2 regions of the Mesorhizobium sp. WSM4828 genome follow, and region 2 is predicted to be linked to the other one. Evidence: riboswitches for the same ligand, from Rfam matches in the RefSeq annotation. Region 2 holds a riboswitch; the other holds the start of a gene.

Region 1 (9,990 bases), on a different contig from region 2:
CGCGCGGCAGCGTCGAGCCTTCAATCAGTCGCAAATCCTCGTCGTGGCTCTCGCCGGGCAGCAGCGCCAGTTTTATGCCGCCTGCCCGGGCAGTCGAGGCAAGCTGGTCGCAGCCATAGCGCCACCAGTCATAGCCGCCGAGGATGCGGACCAGAATGACCTTGGCATGGCGGGCGACGCTGTCGATCCAGAGATCGACGGACATTGGATGGCGCAGATCGCGCAGTGCTGCCAGCCGCATTGAGGGCAGGCGGCCCGCATCTGCCTTCCACGCCGCCGCCAGCCCGGCCAGGTCGCTGTCGGTGAAGGACAGGGCCACGACATCCGCAGGTGTTTGCCTGAGATCGACAGGCTCGGCGAGATCGTCGAGCGAGGCGGATGTCGTGGTGAGGATGTGCATGGCGGCTCGTGCCTGAGGTCAGCCGGCGAGGATACGTTCGATCGCCGGACGGTTCAGCCCTTTCAGGCCAATGACGACGAGGCGCGAGCGGCGATCGTCTTCAGCGGTCCAGGCGCGGTCGTAATAGTGGTTGACGCGCGGGCCGACGGCTTGCAGCAGGAGCCGCATCGGCTTGCCGCCGACCTCGACGAAACCCTTGACGCGCAACACGTTTTCCTCCTCCGCCGCCGTGGCGACGCGTTGTGCCAGTTCGTCCGGGTTGGACACAGACGCAATGTCGATGACAAAACTATCGAAGTCGTCATGTTCGTGGTCGAGCTCGTCGTCGTGGTGGGTCTTGCGGTTCTCGATGTCGTCCTCGACAGCAAGCCCGAGGCCGAGCAGCACCGACGGATCGACCTTGCCTTGCGAGGTCGGCACGATCTTCACCGCCCGCGCAACATGCTTGCCGATGACGGCATTGGCACGGGCCGAGCCGGCGGCGTCGAGCAGGTCGCTCTTCGACAGGATGATCAGGTCGGCGCAGGCGAGCTGGTCCTCGAATACTTCCTCGACCGGATCGTCGTGGTCGAGCGTCTCGTCCTGCGCGCGCTGCGCCTGCAGGGCATCCATGTCGTTGGCGACGCGGCCATCAGCCAGCGCCGGCCCGTCGACCACGGCGATGACGCCATCGACCGTTACACGGCTTTTCACCGACGGCCACTGGAAGGCCTGGACCAGCGGCTTGGGCAAAGCGAGGCCGGACGTCTCGATCAGGATGTGGTCGACCCTCGGCGTCAGCGACAGGATCTGGTCGAGCGCCGGAACGAAATCGTCGGCGACGGTGCAGCAGATGCAGCCATTGGCCAGTTCGACGATGTTTTCCTCGGGGCAGGTGTCGATGCCACAGCCCTTCAGGATCTCGCCGTCGATGCCGATGTCGCCGAACTCGTTGATGATGATGGCCAGCCGCTTGCCTTTGGCGTTTTCGAGCAAATGGCGGATCAGCGTCGTCTTGCCGGCGCCGAGAAAGCCGGTGACGACGGTGCAGGGAACGCGCGAAAGGGAGGCAGCGGTCATGTCAGGTCCTTCAAAAGGTCAAGGGGAGGGATGCGGGCAACCAGGCCGCGCTTCAGGCAATCGGGACGGCCGCGCCACGGAATGAGCCCATCCGTCGAGGTGGCGAACAGCTTTGCGCCGGTCACGAGATCGGCGCCGCTGGTCGCGGTCAGGTCGCCGAAGACGTAGCTCCAGCAGCCGTCGCGCAAAATCGCGGCGCTGAGCCGGCGCTTGCAATTGCCGAGGCATTCGACGGTGCGGATCTTAATGTTTTCGCTGGAAGCGGCGCGGCGCGTGTCCTCGGCGAGCAGTTCGCCGGCGCGGGGATGGGCGTCCGAACCGGTCTCGTCACGGCAGGACGAGCAGACGATGACGGTAACGCCGGCCGGGGAATCACCATGGCCGGACAATAAATCCGCTGTCTCAGCCGGAAAACTGCTGTCGCGTTCCAAATCAGGCTCCTTGCCCGGAAAACCCGCCAGGCGATCGGATTCTTATGTCCTAGACGGCAGGTCTCCTGGCTCGCGGGTCATCGCCTGGGTGCCGCCTTCCCGGGAATATCCCAGTGGTTTTCGGCCTTGGCTCGTCGCTTACAGTTGCGGGGACAGCCGCGGATTTGAAATCGAGATTTCGCACCGCATTCCCTCTTGGCCCTTGCCGTTGCGGGCAGGGGACCGTCTGGAATGGATTTAGGCTTTTGCAGGCGGTGGTGTCAACGCATGGTTCCGACACGGCGAGGGAAACGCTTTAGAGCAATTTTCGATGTCGGCGCTGCCCCTCATTGCCCTGCCGGGCATTTCTCCCCGTATAGTGACGGGGAGAAAGGACGACTTCGTTTGGGACTTCGCCAATCTACAGGGTTGTAAGGCTGAGCGCCTAGGTTGCGGCAGCGTCCCTTCTCCCCGTCACTACACGGGGAGAAGGTGCCGGCAGGCGGATGAGGGGCAGCGCCGAGATCGGCAATCCCTTACGAAACCGCGACATCCGCCAGCGCATGGCCCAAATCCCCCGCAGGCGTGACTTCAATCCGCTCAAGCCCGAGCCAGCCCTGCATCTGCTTCAATTCTTCGAAAAGCTCGGCTGCGGTTTGCGGCGGGGCGCCGAGCTCCGCATAGGCGGCATGGACGCGCAACACGCCGGCCGGGCGGTCGGCCCTGAGGTCGACGCGCCCGACGATGCTGTCGCCGAGCAGGAACGGCAGCACATAATAGCCATACCGGCGCTTTTCTGCCGGCGTATAGATCTCGATGCGGTAGTGGAAGTCGAACAACCGCTCGGTGCGCGACCGCTCGAAGACGACAGGATCGAACGGCGCGAGCAAGGCGCGCGCCTCGATCCTGCGCGGCAAACGGGCGTCCTTGTGGAGATAGGCCGGCTTGTTCCAGCCTTCGACGCTCACCGGCAACAGCTCGCCAGCCTCGACCAGCTCCTCGAGGCGGCCCTTGATATCGGCGGGCGAGAGGCGGAAATAGTCGCGCAGATCGCCTGCCGTGGCGACGCCGTGGGCGCGGGCGGAGATACGCAGCAATTCGCGATGCGCATCCTCGGGGCAGGGAACCGGCAGAGCGAGTACCGCCGGCGGCAGTACGCGCTCCGGCAGATCGTAGAACCGCTCGAAGCCGCGGCGATGCGCGGTGGTGATGCGGCCGGCCCAGAACAGCCATTCGAAGGCGTGCTTGGCATGGCTCCAGCCCCACCAGCCACCATTGCCCTTCTGGCCTTCAAAAGCAGATGCCGCGATCGGGCCTCGTTCGGAGACCTCGCGATAGATCTCCTCGATATAGGCGGCGTGCTCGCGACCCCATTTGGCCAGTCCGCTGTACATTTCGTCGCCGCGCTCGGCCCGCTGCATGCGCCAGCGCATCAGCGGATAGGTCTCGACCGGCAGGAACGAGGCTTCGTGCGCCCAATATTCAAAGACCATGCGCTTGCGCGTTACGGCGGCGTCGTCGAGCAGCGCCAGCTTGTAGGGGCCAAGCCGCGAATAGAGCGGCATATAGTGGGCGCGCACTACGGCGCTGACGGAATCGATCTGCAGCAGGCCGGTACGGGCAAGCACGCGAGCCAGATGTCTGCGGTCGGGCGTACCGGCGGGGCGGGGGTCATTGAATCCCTGTGCCGCCAGCGCGATGCGGCGAGCCATGCGAAGCGAGATTTTTTCCTTCATGAAGGGCGGCATCCGGACGATGTTAGACAGAGAAAATGACCTGCGATTCCGCGCCATGCTAGCAGGGTTTTGGCGGCATCCATGTCAGGAGAGAAAAGTGGAGTAAAACGTGAAAGAAATCAAACAGGAGCGGATCGGACCAGTTTTGCCGGATATGCCGCCCAGCACCGCGATTTGAACAAGGTTTGACTTGCTTCGCCGAAAGCGCTGCGCTAACCCTCGCCGCGTTGCAGCATAGAGCCCCCTTAAAACGGTTCAGTGGTTAAACTGTCACGCTTCCGCAAGTGGGTCCGGTGCTGTAATCAGAGTGGATTGGCCGCTAACGGAAACTGCAGCATGAACGCACTTTTAGGTTCGTACCTGCCCATCGTCCTGTTCATCGGCGTGGCGCTGGTCGTCGGCCTGGCGCTGCTCGCCGCACCGTTCCTGGTGGCCTACCGCAACCCCGATCCGGAAAAGCTTTCGGCCTATGAGTGCGGCTTCAACTCGTTCGACGACGCCCGCATGAAGTTCGATATCCGCTTCTACCTGGTGTCGATCCTGTTCATCATCTTCGACCTGGAGGTGGCCTTCCTGTTTCCTTGGGCGGTGTCGTTCAGTCAGATCGGCATGCTCGGTTTCTGGTCGATGATGGTGTTTTTGGCGGTGCTGACCATCGGCTTTGCCTATGAATGGAAGAAAGGAGCGCTGGAATGGGATTGAGCGACAATTCCGGCACGCTCGTCGCGCCGAAGCCCAAGGGCCTCATCGACCCCAACACCGGCAGGCCGGTGGGGTCCGACGATCCATTCTTCCTGGAGATCAACAACGAGCTGGCCGACAAGGGTTTTCTCGTCACCTCGACCGAGGCGCTGATCACCTGGGCGCGCAGCGGCTCGCTGATGTTCATGACCTTCGGTCTCGCCTGCTGCGCCGTCGAGATGATCCACACCTCGATGCCGCGCTATGACTCGGAAAGGTTCGGTGTCGCGCCTCGCGCGTCTCCGCGCCAGTCCGACATCATGATCGTCGCCGGCACGCTGACCAACAAGATGGCGCCGGCGCTGCGCAAGGTCTATGACCAGATGCCGGAGCCGCGCTACGTCATCTCGATGGGCTCCTGCGCCAATGGCGGCGGCTATTATCATTATTCCTATTCGGTGGTGCGCGGCTGCGACCGCATCGTGCCGGTCGACATCTACGTGCCCGGCTGTCCGCCGAGCGCCGAAGCGCTGCTCTACGGCATCCTTCTGCTGCAGAAGAAGATCCGCCGCACCGGCACGATCGAACGGTAAATCGCCATGGATGAAGATCGGATCATTTATGGCAACCCTGAGCCTTGGCTGAATTTGATGTTCAAAACGTCCGAGCAGCGATTTGTAAAGACGGACTCCGGTTCGACGTTCTATTCGTCGGCGCTTTCAACAGACACGAAATTTGGTGCTGGTGGTGTCGGTGTCGACATCCGATTGAATGACTGGGAAGCTGAGCCGACAAGCGACCCACGAATAGTCTTTTACCACGGCGACGTGAGACTGCGATCGCTTGGGGATCGAACCAAGAATCTGATTGCTGAAATGTCGGCCAAGTTTCCCTCCGCAGCGTCTGGCCAGGGAGCGCCTGCCGAAAAGCTGTTTGTGGAATGCGTTGCTCTAAATGGCGACCCCGCCAATCTGGAAACCCGGCAGTTTGTTGGAAAGCTGTCTTTTGGCGAGCCGGGTGACGACAATGAATGTCAGGTTTTTTTGACCATTGATGCCGCCAGGGAGAGCGGTTGGTTTGGCGAGAAAGATCCGGATGACTCGCACAAGGTTCTAGGCTGGTTGGCGAGGCTGTCATGACCCAGGCGTTGAACGATCTCTCGACCTATCTCGGCGAGAAGCTGACAGGCCGGATCGGCGAGGCGGTGTTCGCCTATGGCGAACTCACCATCTCGGTCGAGCCGCGCGACCTGATCGAGGTGGTGACCTTCCTGCGCGACGACCCGAAATGCCAGTTCATCTCGATCATCGACGTTTGCGGCGCCGATTATCCGTCGCGGGCAAAGCGCTTCGACGTCGTCTATCATCTGCTGTCGCCGAGGCAGAATATCCGCATCCGCATCAAGGTCCAGGCCGACGAAGAGACACTGGTGCCGTCGATCACCGGGATATATCCCGGCGCGGACTGGTTCGAGCGCGAGACCTACGACCTCTACGGCGTGCTGTTTTCGGGCCATCCCGATCTGCGGCGGATCTTGACCGATTACGGCTTCGAGGGTCATCCGCTGCGCAAGGACTTTCCGCTGACCGGCTTCGTCGAGGTGCGCTACGACGACGAAGCCAAGCGTGTTATCTACGAGCCGGTCGAGCTCAAGCAGGAATTCCGCAATTTCGATTTTCTGTCTCCGTGGGAAGGTACGGACTACGTGCTGCCGGGGGACGAGAAGGCAAAACAGTGAATGGCTGAAACCTCCGTCCGCAATTTCAACATTAATTTTGGCCCGCAACACCCTGCGGCGCATGGCGTTTTGCGCCTTGTGCTGGAGCTTGACGGCGAGGTCGTCGATCGTGTCGATCCGCATATCGGGCTTTTGCATCGCGGCACGGAAAAGCTGATCGAGCACAAGACCTATCTGCAGGCCGTGCCCTATCTCGACCGGCTCGACTATTGCGCGCCGATGAACCAGGAGCATGCCTTCGCGCTTGCGGCCGAGCGGCTGCTCGGTATCGAGGTGCCGAAGCGCGGACAGCTTATTCGGGTTCTCTACTCTGAGATCGGACGCATCATGTCGCACATTCTCAATGTGACGACGCAGGCGATGGATGTCGGCGCGCTGACGCCGCCGCTGTGGGGTTTCGTCGAACGTGAAAAGCTGATGGTGTTTTACGAGCGCGCCTCGGGCTCGCGCATGCACGCTGCCTATTTCCGGCCGGGCGGTGTCCATCAGGACCTGCCGCAGAAGCTGATCGAGGACATCGGCAATTGGATCGACCCGTTCCTGAAGTCGGTCGACGATCTCGACGCGCTTTTGACCGGCAACCGTATCTTCAAGCAGCGCAATGTCGACATTGCCACCGTCTCCCTGGCGGACGCCTGGGCCTGGGGCTTTTCCGGCGTCATGGTGCGCGGCTCGGGTGCGCCGTGGGACCTGCGCAAATCGCAGCCTTACGAATGCTATGCCGAGCTGGACTTCGACATTCCGATCGGCAAGAACGGTGACTGCTTCGACCGTTATCTGGTGCGCATGGAAGAGATGCGGCAGTCGGCGAAAATCATGCGCCAGTGCGTCGACCTGCTGCTCGGCAAGGAGGGCAGCGGACCGGTGTCGAACCTCGACGGCAAGGTGGTGCCGCCGAAGCGCGCGGCGATGAAGCGCTCGATGGAAGCACTGATCCATCACTTCAAGCTCTACACCGAAGGCTACCGCGTGCCGGCCGGCGAGGTCTATGCGGCAGTCGAGGCGCCGAAGGGCGAGTTCGGCGTCTATCTCGTCTCCGACGGCACCAACAAGCCCTATCGCTGCAAGTTGCGCGCGCCCGGCTTCGCGCATCTGCAAGCCATGGACTTTTTGTGCCGCGGCCACATGCTGGCCGACGTCACCGCCGTTCTCGGCTCCCTCGACATCGTGTTTGGTGAGGTCGATCGCTAAATGTCAGTCCGCCGTCTCGCAGAAGCCAGCCTCCAGCCAGCCTCCTTCGCCTTCAACCGGGCGAATGCGGCAGCGGCGAAGCAGTGGATCAAGAAATATCCGAAGGGGCGCGAGCAATCCGCGATCATCCCCTTGCTGATGCTGGCGCAGGAGCAGGAAGGCTGGGTCACCAAGGCGGCGATCGAGACGATCTCCGACATGCTCGGCATGCCCTATATCCGTGGGCTGGAAGTCGCGACCTTCTATACGCAGTACCAGCTCAATCCGGTCGGCACCCGCGCCCATATCCAGGTCTGCGGCACCACGCCCTGCATGCTGCGCGGCTCGGAAGCGCTGATGGATGTGTGCCGCTCGAAGATCCATCACGACCAGTTTCACACCAATGACAAGGGCACGCTGTCGTGGGAGGAGGTCGAGTGCCTCGGCGCCTGCGTCAACGCACCGATGGTGATGATATTCAAGGACACCTACGAGGATTTGACGCCGGAGCGGCTTGCCGAGATCATCGACCTCTATGACGCCGGCAAGGGTGCTTCGGTGATGCCAGGGCCGCAAAACGGCCGCGTCACCTCAGAGCCGGCCAGCGGCCTGACGACTCTCAAGAGCGAAAAGGCGATCCTCAAGGCGACCCGCGACAGGGAAACCAGGGCCGCGACCAAGGCCGCCAAGGAAGTGGCGCCGGCGGCTGCCGCGGCAGCACCAGTTCAGCCAGCCGCTTCTGCCGCGCCGGCGCCGGTTGCGCCCTCGAATACCAGCAAGCCGAAGACCGACGCGGTCGAGACCAGCCCGGCGCTGAAATCGCCGTCGGCGACAAAAGTCGCGCCCGCGGCCGAGAAGGCGGCGAGCGTTGCCGCGCCGCTGCATTCGGCTGCCAATGCCAACAAGGCCGAGCCACAGGTCGAGGACGTCTCGAAACAGCGCAAGAGCCCCAAGAACAAGGCCGAGCCGGCGTCTGCTTTCAAGGCGCCGGAGGCCAAGGTCAAACCGGCGAAGGCTGCCGCCAAGCCGACCAAGCCGTCGCCCGGAAACAGGAGCCGGCCGACCGGCAAGAAGCCGGTCTGAGGAACGAGCAATGCTTCAGGACAGAGACCGCATCTTCAACAACATCTACGGCCGCTTCGACAAGTCGCTGGCCGGCGCCATGGCGCGCGGCGCCTGGGACAACACGCCCGGCATCGTTGCCAAGGGGCGCGAGTGGATCGTCAACGAGATGAAGGCGAGTGGCCTGCGCGGCCGCGGCGGTGCCGGTTTCCCGACCGGGCTGAAATGGTCGTTCATGCCCAAGCAAAGCGACGGCCGGCCGAGTTATCTCGTCGTCAATGCCGACGAATCCGAGCCCGGCACCTGCAAGGACCGCGACATACTGCGCCACGACCCGCACACGCTGGTCGAAGGCTGCCTGCTTGCCGGCTTCGCCATGGGCGCGGTCGCCGCCTACATCTATGTGCGCGGCGAGTTCATCCGCGAGCGCGAGGCACTGCAACGCGCCATCGACGAGGCCTATGCGGCCAAGCTGATCGGCAAGAACAACACGTCCGGCTATGATTTCGACATCTACATGCACCACGGCGCCGGCGCCTATATCTGCGGCGAGGAAACGGCGCTGCTCGAAAGCCTCGAGGGCAAGAAGGGCCAGCCGCGGCTGAAGCCGCCATTTCCGGCCAATGTCGGCCTCTATGGCTGCCCGACGACGGTCAACAATGTCGAGTCTATCGCTGTCGCGCCGACCATCCTGCGCCGCGGTGCCGCCTGGTTCTCGTCGTTCGGCCGCCCCAACAATGTCGGCACCAAGCTGTTCTGCATCTCCGGCCACGTCAACAATCCGTGCACCGTCGAAGAGGCGATGTCGATCCCGTTCCGCGAACTGATCGAGACGCATTGCGGCGGCATTCGCGGCGGCTGGGACAATCTGCTGGCGGTCATTCCCGGCGGCGCCTCGGTGCCGCTGGTGCCGGCCGAGCAGATCATCGACGCGCCGATGGATTTCGATGCGCTGCGCGACCTGAAATCGGGCCTCGGCACGGCAGCTGTCATCGTCATGGACAAATCCACCGATATCGTGAAAGCGATCGCGCGGCTGTCCTATTTCTACAAGCACGAGAGCTGCGGCCAGTGCACGCCCTGCCGTGAGGGCACCGGCTGGATGTGGCGGGTAATGGAACGGCTGGTGCGCGGCGAGGCGCAGAAGCGCGAGATCGACATGCTGCTCGATGTGACCAAGCAGGTCGAGGGCCACACGATCTGTGCGCTGGGCGATGCCGCGGCATGGCCGATCCAGGGCCTGATGCGGCATTTCCGCGGCGAGGTGGAGCGCCGCATCGACGAGTTTTCGCGCAACGCACACCGCGCCGAACCGGTGCTGGCGGCGGCGGAATAGAAGAATTCGAAATGCGGACGAATGTCCGAAACGAGGAAACGAGCGCGGGGCAGACGGAAACGACCAGGAGACCACCTATGTCGCTGTTTTCGAGACCCGACGATTTTACGTCCGATATGGACCCGTTGTTGAAGATGAACCAGGATCTGACCAGGATGATGCCGAAGGAGATGGCCAATGCCGTCAATCTCCTGGCGCATCCTGTCGCGGGTGCGGCGGCGATGACGGCACTCGGTATCGGCCTTGCCAACCACGCCTTTGGTATCTGGATGGGCGTGCTTTCAGGCGCGGCCGAGACCTCGCAGCGGCTTTGGCAGCCGGTCGCCGAGGATTTCGAGGCGCGGACGGAACGCGCTTCTGCGACCGGCAAAAGCTCATCGATAAAGGCGCGCGCAGCG
Region 2 (9,990 bases):
GCTGGCCATCGAACTTGTACTCGGCTACCCGGCCCGGCTCTTCGATGCCATTGGCCATCCCGTCACCTGGTTCGGCAGGCTGATATCCTTTCTCGACCGCAGGCTCAACCGCGCCACTGATTCCGACGCCGACCGTCGCCGCTGGGGCGTCGTCGCGCTGCTGGTGATCGTGCTGGTGCCGGCCGCCGTCGCCCTCTGGCTCGAAACCTTGCTTTGGAGCATTCCCCTCGGCTTGTTGGTCACCGCAATCCTGGCGACGTCGCTGCTGTCGCAGAAGAGCCTGGCCGAGCATGTCGAAGCGGTAGCCGACGCACTCGACAGCGGCGGACTGGACATGGGCCGCATTGCCGTCTCGCGGATCGTCGGCCGCGACCCGGAAAAGCTCGACAGGGCCGCTGTCTGCCGCGCCGCGATCGAGAGCCTGGCCGAGAATTTCTCCGACGGCGTCGTCGCGCCGGCCTTCTGGCTCGGTATCGGCGGGCTCGCCGGCGGCGTCGCCTACAAGGCCGCCAACACCGCCGATTCGATGATCGGTCATCGCACCCCGCGCCACGGCGCCTTCGGCTGGGCGGCGGCGCGCTTCGACGATTGGATCAATCTGCCGGCGTCGCGACTGACGGCGCTGCTGATCGTGCTTGCGGCTTTCCTGGTCAAGGGCGCCGACGCCAAAGCCGCCTGGCACGCGATGCGGCGCGATGCGAAAAAGCACCGCTCGCCCAATGCCGGCTGGCCGGAAGCAGCGATGGCCGGTGCGCTCGGCCTGGCGCTCGCCGGCCCCCGTTCCTACGATGGCGTCATGGTCGAAGACGCATTGATGGGCGAAGGCGGCCGTCGCGACGACGTCGAGAGCACCGACATCCGGCGGGCGCTGAAACTCTACCGGGTCGCCGACTTGCTGCTGATTGCGCTGTTCGGGGTGGTCGCAGTGGTTGTCATACTGGCGTGACCTGCGCTCGAGATCGAGCGCAAACAGAAAACCCGCCATGCGGAGGGTCGTTGGAGCCAATTAGCACCATACCCAAACTATTAGCATAGCTGCCGGTACAAAGCAAGAACAAAATAGGGCTACGCCTCAAAATAATCGCTTCAGCTTTGCGCTTCTCATTCCCTGCCTTTGACGTTCGAAGTTGGCGAAATCCGAGGCGCCATCCAATCTCCCCCCTCGTGGGGGAGATGTCCGGCAGGACAGAGGGGGGGCGCGAAGGATCGCCAACCTCTTGACCGTTCACCTGCTAACTGCGGTCTGACGACGTAGTCGTCTCCGACTGATAGGCCGAGGGACAGTGCCCCCCTCTGCCCTGCCGGGCATCTCCCCCACAAGGGGGGAGATCGGCAGCTTCGCCGGCGCCGCCTGCTCCGAAACGCCCTTCCCCGATCGCCAAACCCTCAGAACTCGATCCCCTGCTGCGCCTTCACGCCGGCGGAGAAGTGGTGCTTGGTCACGCCCATCTCGGTGACCAGATCGGCCGCCTCGACCAATGCCGGCTTGGCGTTGCGGCCGGTGACGACGACATGCAGGCCTTCGCGACGCGCCTTCAGTGCCGCGACCACCTTTTCGAGGTCGAGATAGTCGTAACGCAGGGCGATGTTCAGCTCGTCGAGCACCACGAGGCTGATCGACGGGTCGGCCATCAACTCGAGCGCCTTCGCCCAGGCGGCCTCGGCCGCCGCGATGTCGCGTTTCAGGTCCTGCGTCTCCCAGGTAAAGCCTTCGCCCATCGCCTGCCAGACGACACGATCGCCAAAACTAGCAAACGCGTCTTTCTCGCCGGTGTGCCATTTGCCCTTGATGAACTGAACGACGCCGACGCGCTTGCCGTAGCCGAGCATTCTGAGCGCCAGACCGAAGGCGGCCGTGGTCTTGCCCTTGCCCGGTCCGGTGTTGACGATCAGCAGCCCCTTCTCGACCGTCTTGGCCGCGACCTCGGCATCCTGCACCGCCTTGCGCTTGGCCATCTTGGCGCGGTGGCGTTCCTCGTCCCCCTGTTCAATGGTCTTGGGATCGATAGCATCAGCCATGTCATTTCACCTTGAGCGGCAGCCCCGCCACCATCAAAAGCACGGTGTCCGCGACGGCCGCGACCTCCTGGTTCAACCGGCCGGCGGCGTCGCGAAACCGTCTTGCCAGCGCATTGTCCGGCACGATGCCCTGGCCGACCTCGTTGGACACCACGAACCACGGCCCGCGCGGCCGCGACAGCACATCGGCCAGCCTCCGGCATTCGGCCTCGACATCATGGTCGGCCAGCATATGGTTGGTCAGCCACAGCGTCAGGCAGTCGATCAGCACCGGCTGGCCGTCAGGCAGTACCTCGATCGCGCCGGCAAGGTCGAGCGGCGCCTCGATGGTCGTCCAGCCCTCGCCTCGCCGCGAGCGGTGCAGCGCGATGCGCTGGCGCATCTCTTCGTCATAGGCTTGCGCCGTGGCGATATAGCTCCAAGGCGTCGGACAGGCGCTCACCAGGCTCTCGGCATGCGCGCTCTTGCCGGAGCGCGCACCGCCGATGACCAGGGTCAGTGCCCCGGCAGCGCGGTCAGGCAAAGCTGTCGCGCAGACTGGTCGCCGTGCCGGTGAAGCGGCCGCGCACCACGCCGACGACCGCGCCGAGCACCAGCCAGAACACCAGATTGGTCAGCGTCACCGCCACCACGAACTGGTGGTGCAGGCCTTCCGGGATCGTCGTCTCGAAACTGTCGGGCTGCGGCGCGCCGACGATATGCGGCGCAACGATCAACGCCACGGCAAGAACCACCAGCGGCAGCGATCTGCGGAAGACGATAAGGCCGAGACCGGCCGCGGTCGCCACCACTGTTGCCCACCACCATATCTGGCGTTGGACAAGGTCGGCCGCCGGCATCGCCGGCAGTTCCGGCGGCAGGCCGAGGCCCGGCGCCAGCGTGAACACGGCAAAGCCGGCAAGCCCCCAGAACAGGCCCTGGCGCCAATTGCCGATGCCGCCGGCGAATTCCGAAACCGCAACCAGGACCAGTGCGAAGCCGATGCCGGTGACGATATTGGCAACGACGCTGAAGCCGAAGCGCTCGAAGCCGTCGGCCGGCGCCCAGCCTTCGTCCTCAGCCGGAGCCATTGCTTCAACCGGTGCCGGCGCGGCGCTGCTCATAGCCGTCGTGCCTGCGGCGTTTTCGGCCGGTGCCGCAGGTGCGGCGGCATGGTCATGGCCGCCGCCGGCCTGTTCGTAGACTTCCGCCTTCAGGATGAGCGGCACCGTGGCATAGGCCTGCATGCAGGCGAGAACGACGCCGGCCACAAGCCCGCCGATCGCCGCGATGAACACGACGTTGCGAAACAGTGTCATGATGTCAGCCCCTTGTTAGTGGCAGGGAAAGCCCATCGAATGGCGATAGTCGTGTGCGGCATTGTGGACCGCATCGATATGCGAGAAGCCGACAAAGCCCATGACGAAAATGCCGAGGAATGCAGCAAGCGCCAGCTGCATGAAACGCGACTGCGAGGAGACGGAAGCGCCGAGCGAGACGGAAGCGGTATTCATGTCTTGTCCTTTCGCCCTCCACCCGAGGGCATAGAAGTCAGTTTCCTGTCGCCGGCAGGTCTCCTGGCTCGCGGATCAGCGCCCTTCCCCACCTTCCCGAAGGCGAACCTTCAGTGGCATATGGAGAGGACTACCGCACACAGTTGCGGGGGCAGCCACGGCATTGGGCAAACAACTTGCCCGCACCGCATTCCCTCTTGGTTCCAAACGGAACCGACGACATCAGCGACTATAGGCAGAATCGCCGCGCCCGGCAAACTAAATTCCGCCGGATCGTGTGGCGAATGCGCCCGCCTCGCCAAGCTGGCCGGCCGGCGCCGCGATTGACAATTTTCGCGGCCGGGTGTCGGCTGGCGGACGGGGAGGAAGCCGGCATGCAACCCGGCCCGAATGAGCGCGGTCCCTACAACGGCCTGACGCGGGCCGAGCCGACGCTGCCGTCATCGGCCTATTGGGACATCGCGGCCTATCAGAACGATCTCGAGGCCATCTGGTATCGCAACTGGCTGCTCGTCTGCCGCGAAGCCGACCTTGCCCAGCCGCTGGCTTTCAGGACGTTTTGCATAGGCACGCAGGAGGTCGTCGTGCTGCGCGACGAGGCCGGCGAATTGCGCGCCTTCCACAACACCTGCCGGCATCGCGGCTCGCAGCTTTGCCAGCAGAGCGAGGGCCGGCTGAAGGCGCGGCTCATCACCTGCCCCTACCACGCCTGGTCCTATTCACTGCGCGGCGATCTGGTGCGCGTGCCGTCGAAATCGCTGCCGGACGGTTTCGACAAGGCCGATCATCCGCTCTACCGCGTCGCGCTGTCGGTGTGGCGCGGTTTTGTCTTCGTCAACCTCGCCGAAGACGCTGCCGGTTCGGCTGAAACATCCTTCGATCCGGCATCCGGGAACCTCGCCAACTGGCCGTTGGAAACGCTGCTGAGCGGCCATGTCCTGCGCAAGGTGATGAACTGCAACTGGAAGATCTTTTGGGAAAACTTCAACGAGTGCCTGCACTGCCCCGGCGTCCACAAGGACCTGTCGCGGCTGGTACCGATCTATGGCCGCGGCCTGATGGGCCGCCATGACGACCCCGAATGGGCGCGCCATGCCGACAATGACGCGCCGGAATTTGCCGGCGGCTTGCGGGCCGGGGCCGAAACCTGGTCGCGCGACGGGCGCGTCCACGGCTCGGTCTTTTCCGGCCTGACGCCGGCCGAACGTGCTGCCGGGCAGACCTATGCCACCAGCCTGCCGTCGATGTTCGTCGTCGGCCATGTCGACTATGTCAGGACCGTGCGGCTGGTGCCGCTTGGGCCGGAGCAGACGGAACTCACCGCCGAATGGCTTTTTTCGCCCGAAGCGCTCGCCGATCCGGCCGCCGATATCGACAACATCGTCGCCTTCGGCACCCAGGTGCTGGAGGAAGACGCTGATATCTGCGAGGTCAACCAGAAGGGCCTCCGCTCGATGCGCCATAAGGCCGGCGTGTTGATGCCCGAGGAATATGATTTGCACCGCTTCCACAATTGGGTGCGCGAGCGCCATGCGGCGCTTGAACATCAAAGCGATTTGGGCAGATAGCGCCAGGTGACGAAGCCGCAGATCGCCGCCAGCAGGCCGAGCGTCGCGAAAACCGCGCCCAGTCCGAAAAACGCCAGCACCACCGAGTAGACCAGCGGCGGCGTCAGCTCGGAAAAGTCGAGATAGGTGCGGTAGACCGCCGCCATCTGTGCCCGCTCATACGAGCGCACCGAGCGCATGAAGGCAGTCGAGCCCAGCGCATCGAGCGCGATGGTGAAGAAGGCACCGCAAAGCAGCAACCCGCCGGTGACGAGCGGTGCGGCCTCGCCGACGGCGCCGGCCGCCAGCAGCGTTGCCGACATCGCGAAATAGGCGAACGTCATGGTGCGCCGGCCGCCGAAACGCTTTCCTGCCCTGCCCCAGAAGATGGCCATGAACAAAAGCGCATTGCCGGCCGAAACCAAGAGGCCGCCGGCGAGCTTGCCCTCGCCGGTGATCACCATGAACAGCGGCCCATAGACGAAGAAAGTCGTCCAGAAGCAGGAGCGGCCGAAGGCGATCAGCCAGGCCAGCCTCAGCCTTGGCTGCGCGACGAAGCGGCCGATATTGGCCAGCGGATTGACCGGCCGCGTCTTGCCGGGGCGGATCGACGGGTTGTCGCCAAGCCGGTAAGTCCAGAACAGCGCCAGCAAGGCCATGGCGAAGACGGCCACCGCGCCATGCGCGGCATAGATGCCGAAACGCGTGTAGAGGAAAATGCCGAGGGTCGGCCCGGCGGTCCAGGCAAACATCGACCACGCCATGCGCAGCGACTCGGCCTGCATGAAATCGGTCTTGCGGATATGATCCATGATGTAGAGGTTGAGCGTGATCGCCAGCGCGCCGGCGCCGACGACGCGGCAGAGCATGCCGACCACCTGGCCGGCCAGCGTATGGGTGACGAAGAACAGCGAGCCGGCGGCCAGCAGGCAGGCGCCGGCGGTATAGACCCAGCGCCGGGCAAAGCGGGCGATCAGCATCGGCATGAACAGCGTCGCCGACAGGCCGAGCATCGCCACGATCGTGTAGAGGATCGAAACGATCTGCTCGTTGTGCAGGATCTCGTAGGCCTGGATCGGGATGACGCTGGATACGGTGGCGCGCGCGAAGGATTCGACCGCATAAAGCGAGGCGAAGGTGCGGGCATCCGCCGGCCGCAAGGCCGCGAGCCAGATCGGATGGCGCACATGGGTAGCCATTGCTTTTCCCGAAGCCGAATCGCCTGAAGCAGGGTTTGGAGCACAAATCTGCCGCGGCGATTCCTTGCCGGGTAACAGGAAACCGACGCCTTCACGGCAAAAAGCGAAGCCGGCCAAAGGCTTTCCGGCTCTGGCCTAAAGCAGCCGTGATGCTGACCGGCGCCAACGCGACGCAAGGCCCTGCTTCTTTTGACGGTGGCAACCGTGATAGTCGTCTTGCCGGGGCTGAACCAAGACAGCGAGACCATGAGCACTGACACGTCGACCGCAGCCGTTGAGGATCAACCGAAGTCGAAGCGCATCGCCGCCATCGACATTGCACGCGGCATCGCATTGCTTGCCATGGCGAGCTATCATTTCACCTGGGACCTCGAATTCTTCGGCTACACCGATCCCGGCCTCACCGCCTTCGGCTGGTGGAAAATCTATGCGCGCTGCATCGCCTCGAGCTTCCTGTTCCTGGTCGGCATCAGCCTCTATCTCGCCCATGGCAAAAAAATCCGCTGGACCGGCTTCTGGAAGCGCTTCGCCATGGTTGCCGGGGCAGCGCTCGCAATATCGCTGGTCACCCGCATCGCCACGCCCGACGGCTTCATCTTCTTCGGCATATTGCACGAGATCGCGCTCGCCAGCCTGCTCGGCCTGGCGTTCCTGCGGTTGCCGGCGCTGCTGACGCTTACCGTGGCGGCCCTCGTCATTGCCGCGCCTTTCTACCTGCGATCCGAGCTTTTCGATCATCCAGCTTTATGGTGGGTCGGCCTGTCGGCGACCAACCCGCGCTCCAATGACTACGTTCCGCTGCTGCCCTGGTTCGGCGCCGTACTTGCCGGCATCGCGGTTATCAAGCTCGCCTCCACCTCCGGCGTGCTGACGCGGCTATCGGCCCTGACGCCCGGCCGCTGGGCAAATCCGCTGGTCTTCATCGGCCGGCACAGCCTTGCCTTCTATCTGATCCATCAGCCGGTGCTGATCGGCTCGGTCTGGCTGTTTTCGCAATTCATGCCGGCGCAGGGCGAAACCAGGGAGGTGAGTTTTCTGAAATCCTGCCAGATATCCTGCGAGCAGGCACGCGACACCAAGTTCTGCTCCAGCTATTGTGTCTGCATGCTGGACACTCTCCAGGGCGAAGCCTCGCTTGACCGGCTCTACAGCAACGACCAGTCCCCGGAGTGGAAGGCGCATATTGGCGAGCTCGCCGGAACCTGCACCGCCCAAACCGAGGCGGCGGAACCGGGAACGCGCTAATCGAGGGAGGACAATAATGAGCGACAGTCACCCGAAACCCGTGCAGCAAAATCCTGGGCAGCCGAAGCTGGGGCACATCCCATGGCCGCCGCTGATCTATATCGCCGCCATCATCGTCAGCGTCGCGCTGGGGCTGTTCTATCCGCTGCCGTGGATCGGCGATCTTCTCGGCGACATCCTGTTCGCCGCCGGCCTTGTGGGGTTGGTGGCGGTTGCCGCGCTCTGGTTCACGGCAATCCGCACCATGATCCGCGCCAAGACGACGCTCAACCCGAACGGCGTGCCTGACCATCTGGTGACCACCGGACCCTTCGCCGTCAGCCGCAACCCGATCTACCTCGCCAACACATTGCTGCTGGTCAGCCTCGCCTTTGTCACTGGGATCGCCTGGTTCCTGCCGCTGGCGGTCATCGCGGCGTTCCTGACGCAGAAGCTGACGATCGAGAGCGAGGAGAAAGTGCTGACGGCCAAATTCGGCAAGAAGTACCGGGACTACGCCAAAAGGGTGCGGCGCTGGATTTGAGCCGGGGCTGACACCGCGCTTATGTGGTGACGCCGAGTTCCACCAGCCGCTCGACGCAGGATTCCTCGGCCTGGTCGAGCTCGGCCAGGGTCTCTTCGAGGTCGCGGCGTTTTTGGCGCAAATCCTCGCGCTTTTCCTCGATGCGCTTGATCATCAGCTTGAGCTGGCCGACCTCGCCGGGCGGCTCCCTGTACATCTGGATGATCTCGCGGATCTCGTTGATCGAGAAGCCGAGCCTTTTTCCCCGCATGATCTGGCGGATGAGATGCCGGTCCGACGGGCGGAACAGCCGGGTGCGGCCGCGCCTTACCGGCTGCACCAGCCCTTCGTCCTCGTAGAAGCGCAACGTCCGCGTCGACACGTCGAATTCGCGGGTCAGCTCCGTGATCGAATAATATTCCCGCATCGTCACTCCAATGCCCCGGCCACGCCGCAAGTTCCAACTGGCCGGCGCCCAAGGCGCCCAGGCGCGCACCAGAATCGGCGGACAAGGCACCTTCCAAAGCCTCGCACGACATTTACGTAAAAGTCAATTGAGGTGCCGTTCAGCTTACGCCGAACCACCATGTGGCGAGCCCGAGAAAGGCAAAGAAACCGACGACATCGGTGACCGTGGTGACGAAAACCGCCGAAGCCACGGCCGGGTCGATCTTGAAGCGGTCGAGCAGCAGCGGGATAAGGATGCCCGCCAGAGCTGCCACGAACATGTTGATGATCATTGCAGCCGCAATGATGCCGCCGAGATTGCGATCGTGGAACCAGGCAGCAGCCACGAGGCCGATCAGGATGGCAAAGATGATGCCGTTGATGAAGCCCACCCCGATTTCGCGGCGGATGATGCGGCCGGCATTGTAGATGTCGAGGTCCCGGGTCGCCAGCGCCCGCACCGTGACCGTCATGGTCTGCGAGCCGGCATTGCCGCCCATGCCGGCGACGATCGGCATCAGCACCGCCAGCGCCACGATATGCTCGATGGTGCGGTCGAACAGGCCGATCACCGAGGCAGCCAGGAAAGCTGTCAAAAGATTGACCAGCAGCCAGGGCACGCGCGAGCGCGAGGTCGAAAAGATGCTGTCCGAGAGTTCTTCGTCGCCGACGCCGCCCATGCGCAGCAGATCTTCCTCGGCCTCCTGCTGGATGACGTCGACGACGTCGTCGATGGTCAGCACGCCGACCAGCCGCTCGTTCTCGTCGACGACGGCGGCAGACAGAAGATCGTATTGTTCGAATTCGCGCGCCGCCTCCTCCTGGTCCATGGTGGCCGGGATGGCATGCCTGGTCTCATGCATGACCTCTTCGACCTTGACCGAGCGCTTGGTACGCAGGATCTGGTCGAGGTCGATGGCGCCGAGCAGCTTGAAGCTCGGATCGATGACGAAGATCTGGCTGAAACGGTCGGGAAGATTGTTGTCCTCGCGCATGTAGTCAATGGTCTGGCCGATCGTCCAGAAGGGCGGCACCGCGACGAACTCCGTCTGCATGCGGCGGCCGGCGGTCTCTTCGGGATAATCGAGCGAGCGCCGCAGCCTGATCCGCTCGGTGAACGGCAGCTGCGACAGGATCTCGTCCTGGTCCTCCTGGTCGAGGTCTTCGAGAATGTAGACCGCGTCGTCGGAATCGAGATCCTGCACACCTTGAGCGATCTGCGCATTGGGCAGATTGTCGACGATGTCGCGGCGGATCGCCTCGTCAACCTCGGTCAGCGCGGAAAAGTCGAAATCCTTGCCCAGCAATTCGACCAGCGCGCGCCGCTGTTCCGGGTGCAGGGCCTCGAGCAGGTGACCGAGTTCCGACTGGTGCAGATCGTCGACTTCACGCTTCAGCGTCAGTGTATCGCGATCGGCGATCGCGGCACCGATCTGGGCGAGGAACGACGACAGGATGACGCCGTCCTCGTCATAGATGTCGGCGCGGCGCTCCTCGGCCGCCCTGGCGCCGGTCATATGTTCGTCCTGGCCTTCCAC

What was found. A riboswitch is a leader RNA that binds a small molecule or an ion and turns the genes downstream of it on or off. The one in region 2 is predicted to bind cobalamin.
Region 1: another riboswitch for cobalamin. It lies ahead of AC0L2X_RS10655 (DUF1636 family protein); the one in region 2 lies ahead of AC0L2X_RS07795 (CbtB domain-containing protein).

Annotation. Positions count from the first base shown of each region.
Region 1 covers NZ_JBVVQK010000007.1:75,622-85,611, reverse strand. Annotated here, with positions in the region: partial or broken gene AC0L2X_RS10665 (cobaltochelatase subunit CobN) at 1-400, opposite strand, end outside; gene cobW (cobalamin biosynthesis protein CobW) at 419-1,459, opposite strand; gene AC0L2X_RS10655 (DUF1636 family protein) at 1,456-1,890, opposite strand; cobalamin riboswitch at 1,929-2,132, opposite strand; gene AC0L2X_RS10650 (winged helix-turn-helix domain-containing protein) at 2,406-3,605, opposite strand; gene AC0L2X_RS10645 (NADH-quinone oxidoreductase subunit A) at 3,942-4,307, shown strand; gene AC0L2X_RS10640 (NuoB/complex I 20 kDa subunit family protein) at 4,298-4,879, shown strand; gene AC0L2X_RS10635 (hypothetical protein) at 4,886-5,425, shown strand; gene AC0L2X_RS10630 (NADH-quinone oxidoreductase subunit C) at 5,422-6,024, shown strand; gene AC0L2X_RS10625 (NADH-quinone oxidoreductase subunit D) at 6,025-7,215, shown strand; gene nuoE (NADH-quinone oxidoreductase subunit NuoE) at 7,216-8,277, shown strand; gene nuoF (NADH-quinone oxidoreductase subunit NuoF) at 8,288-9,592, shown strand; gene AC0L2X_RS10610 (NADH-ubiquinone dehydrogenase) at 9,670-9,990, shown strand, end outside.
Region 2 covers NZ_JBVVQK010000005.1:12,405-22,394, reverse strand. Annotated here, with positions in the region: gene cbiB (adenosylcobinamide-phosphate synthase CbiB) at 1-946, shown strand, start outside; gene cobO (cob(I)yrinic acid a,c-diamide adenosyltransferase) at 1,387-2,019, opposite strand; gene cobU (bifunctional adenosylcobinamide kinase/adenosylcobinamide-phosphate guanylyltransferase) at 2,021-2,542, opposite strand; gene AC0L2X_RS07800 (CbtA family protein) at 2,535-3,317, opposite strand; gene AC0L2X_RS07795 (CbtB domain-containing protein) at 3,333-3,512, opposite strand; cobalamin riboswitch at 3,549-3,745, opposite strand; gene AC0L2X_RS07790 (aromatic ring-hydroxylating oxygenase subunit alpha) at 3,887-5,080, shown strand; gene AC0L2X_RS07785 (MFS transporter) at 5,059-6,258, opposite strand; gene AC0L2X_RS07780 (heparan-alpha-glucosaminide N-acetyltransferase) at 6,505-7,503, shown strand; gene AC0L2X_RS07775 (methyltransferase family protein) at 7,520-8,026, shown strand; gene AC0L2X_RS07770 (MerR family transcriptional regulator) at 8,046-8,432, opposite strand; gene mgtE (magnesium transporter) at 8,572-9,990, opposite strand.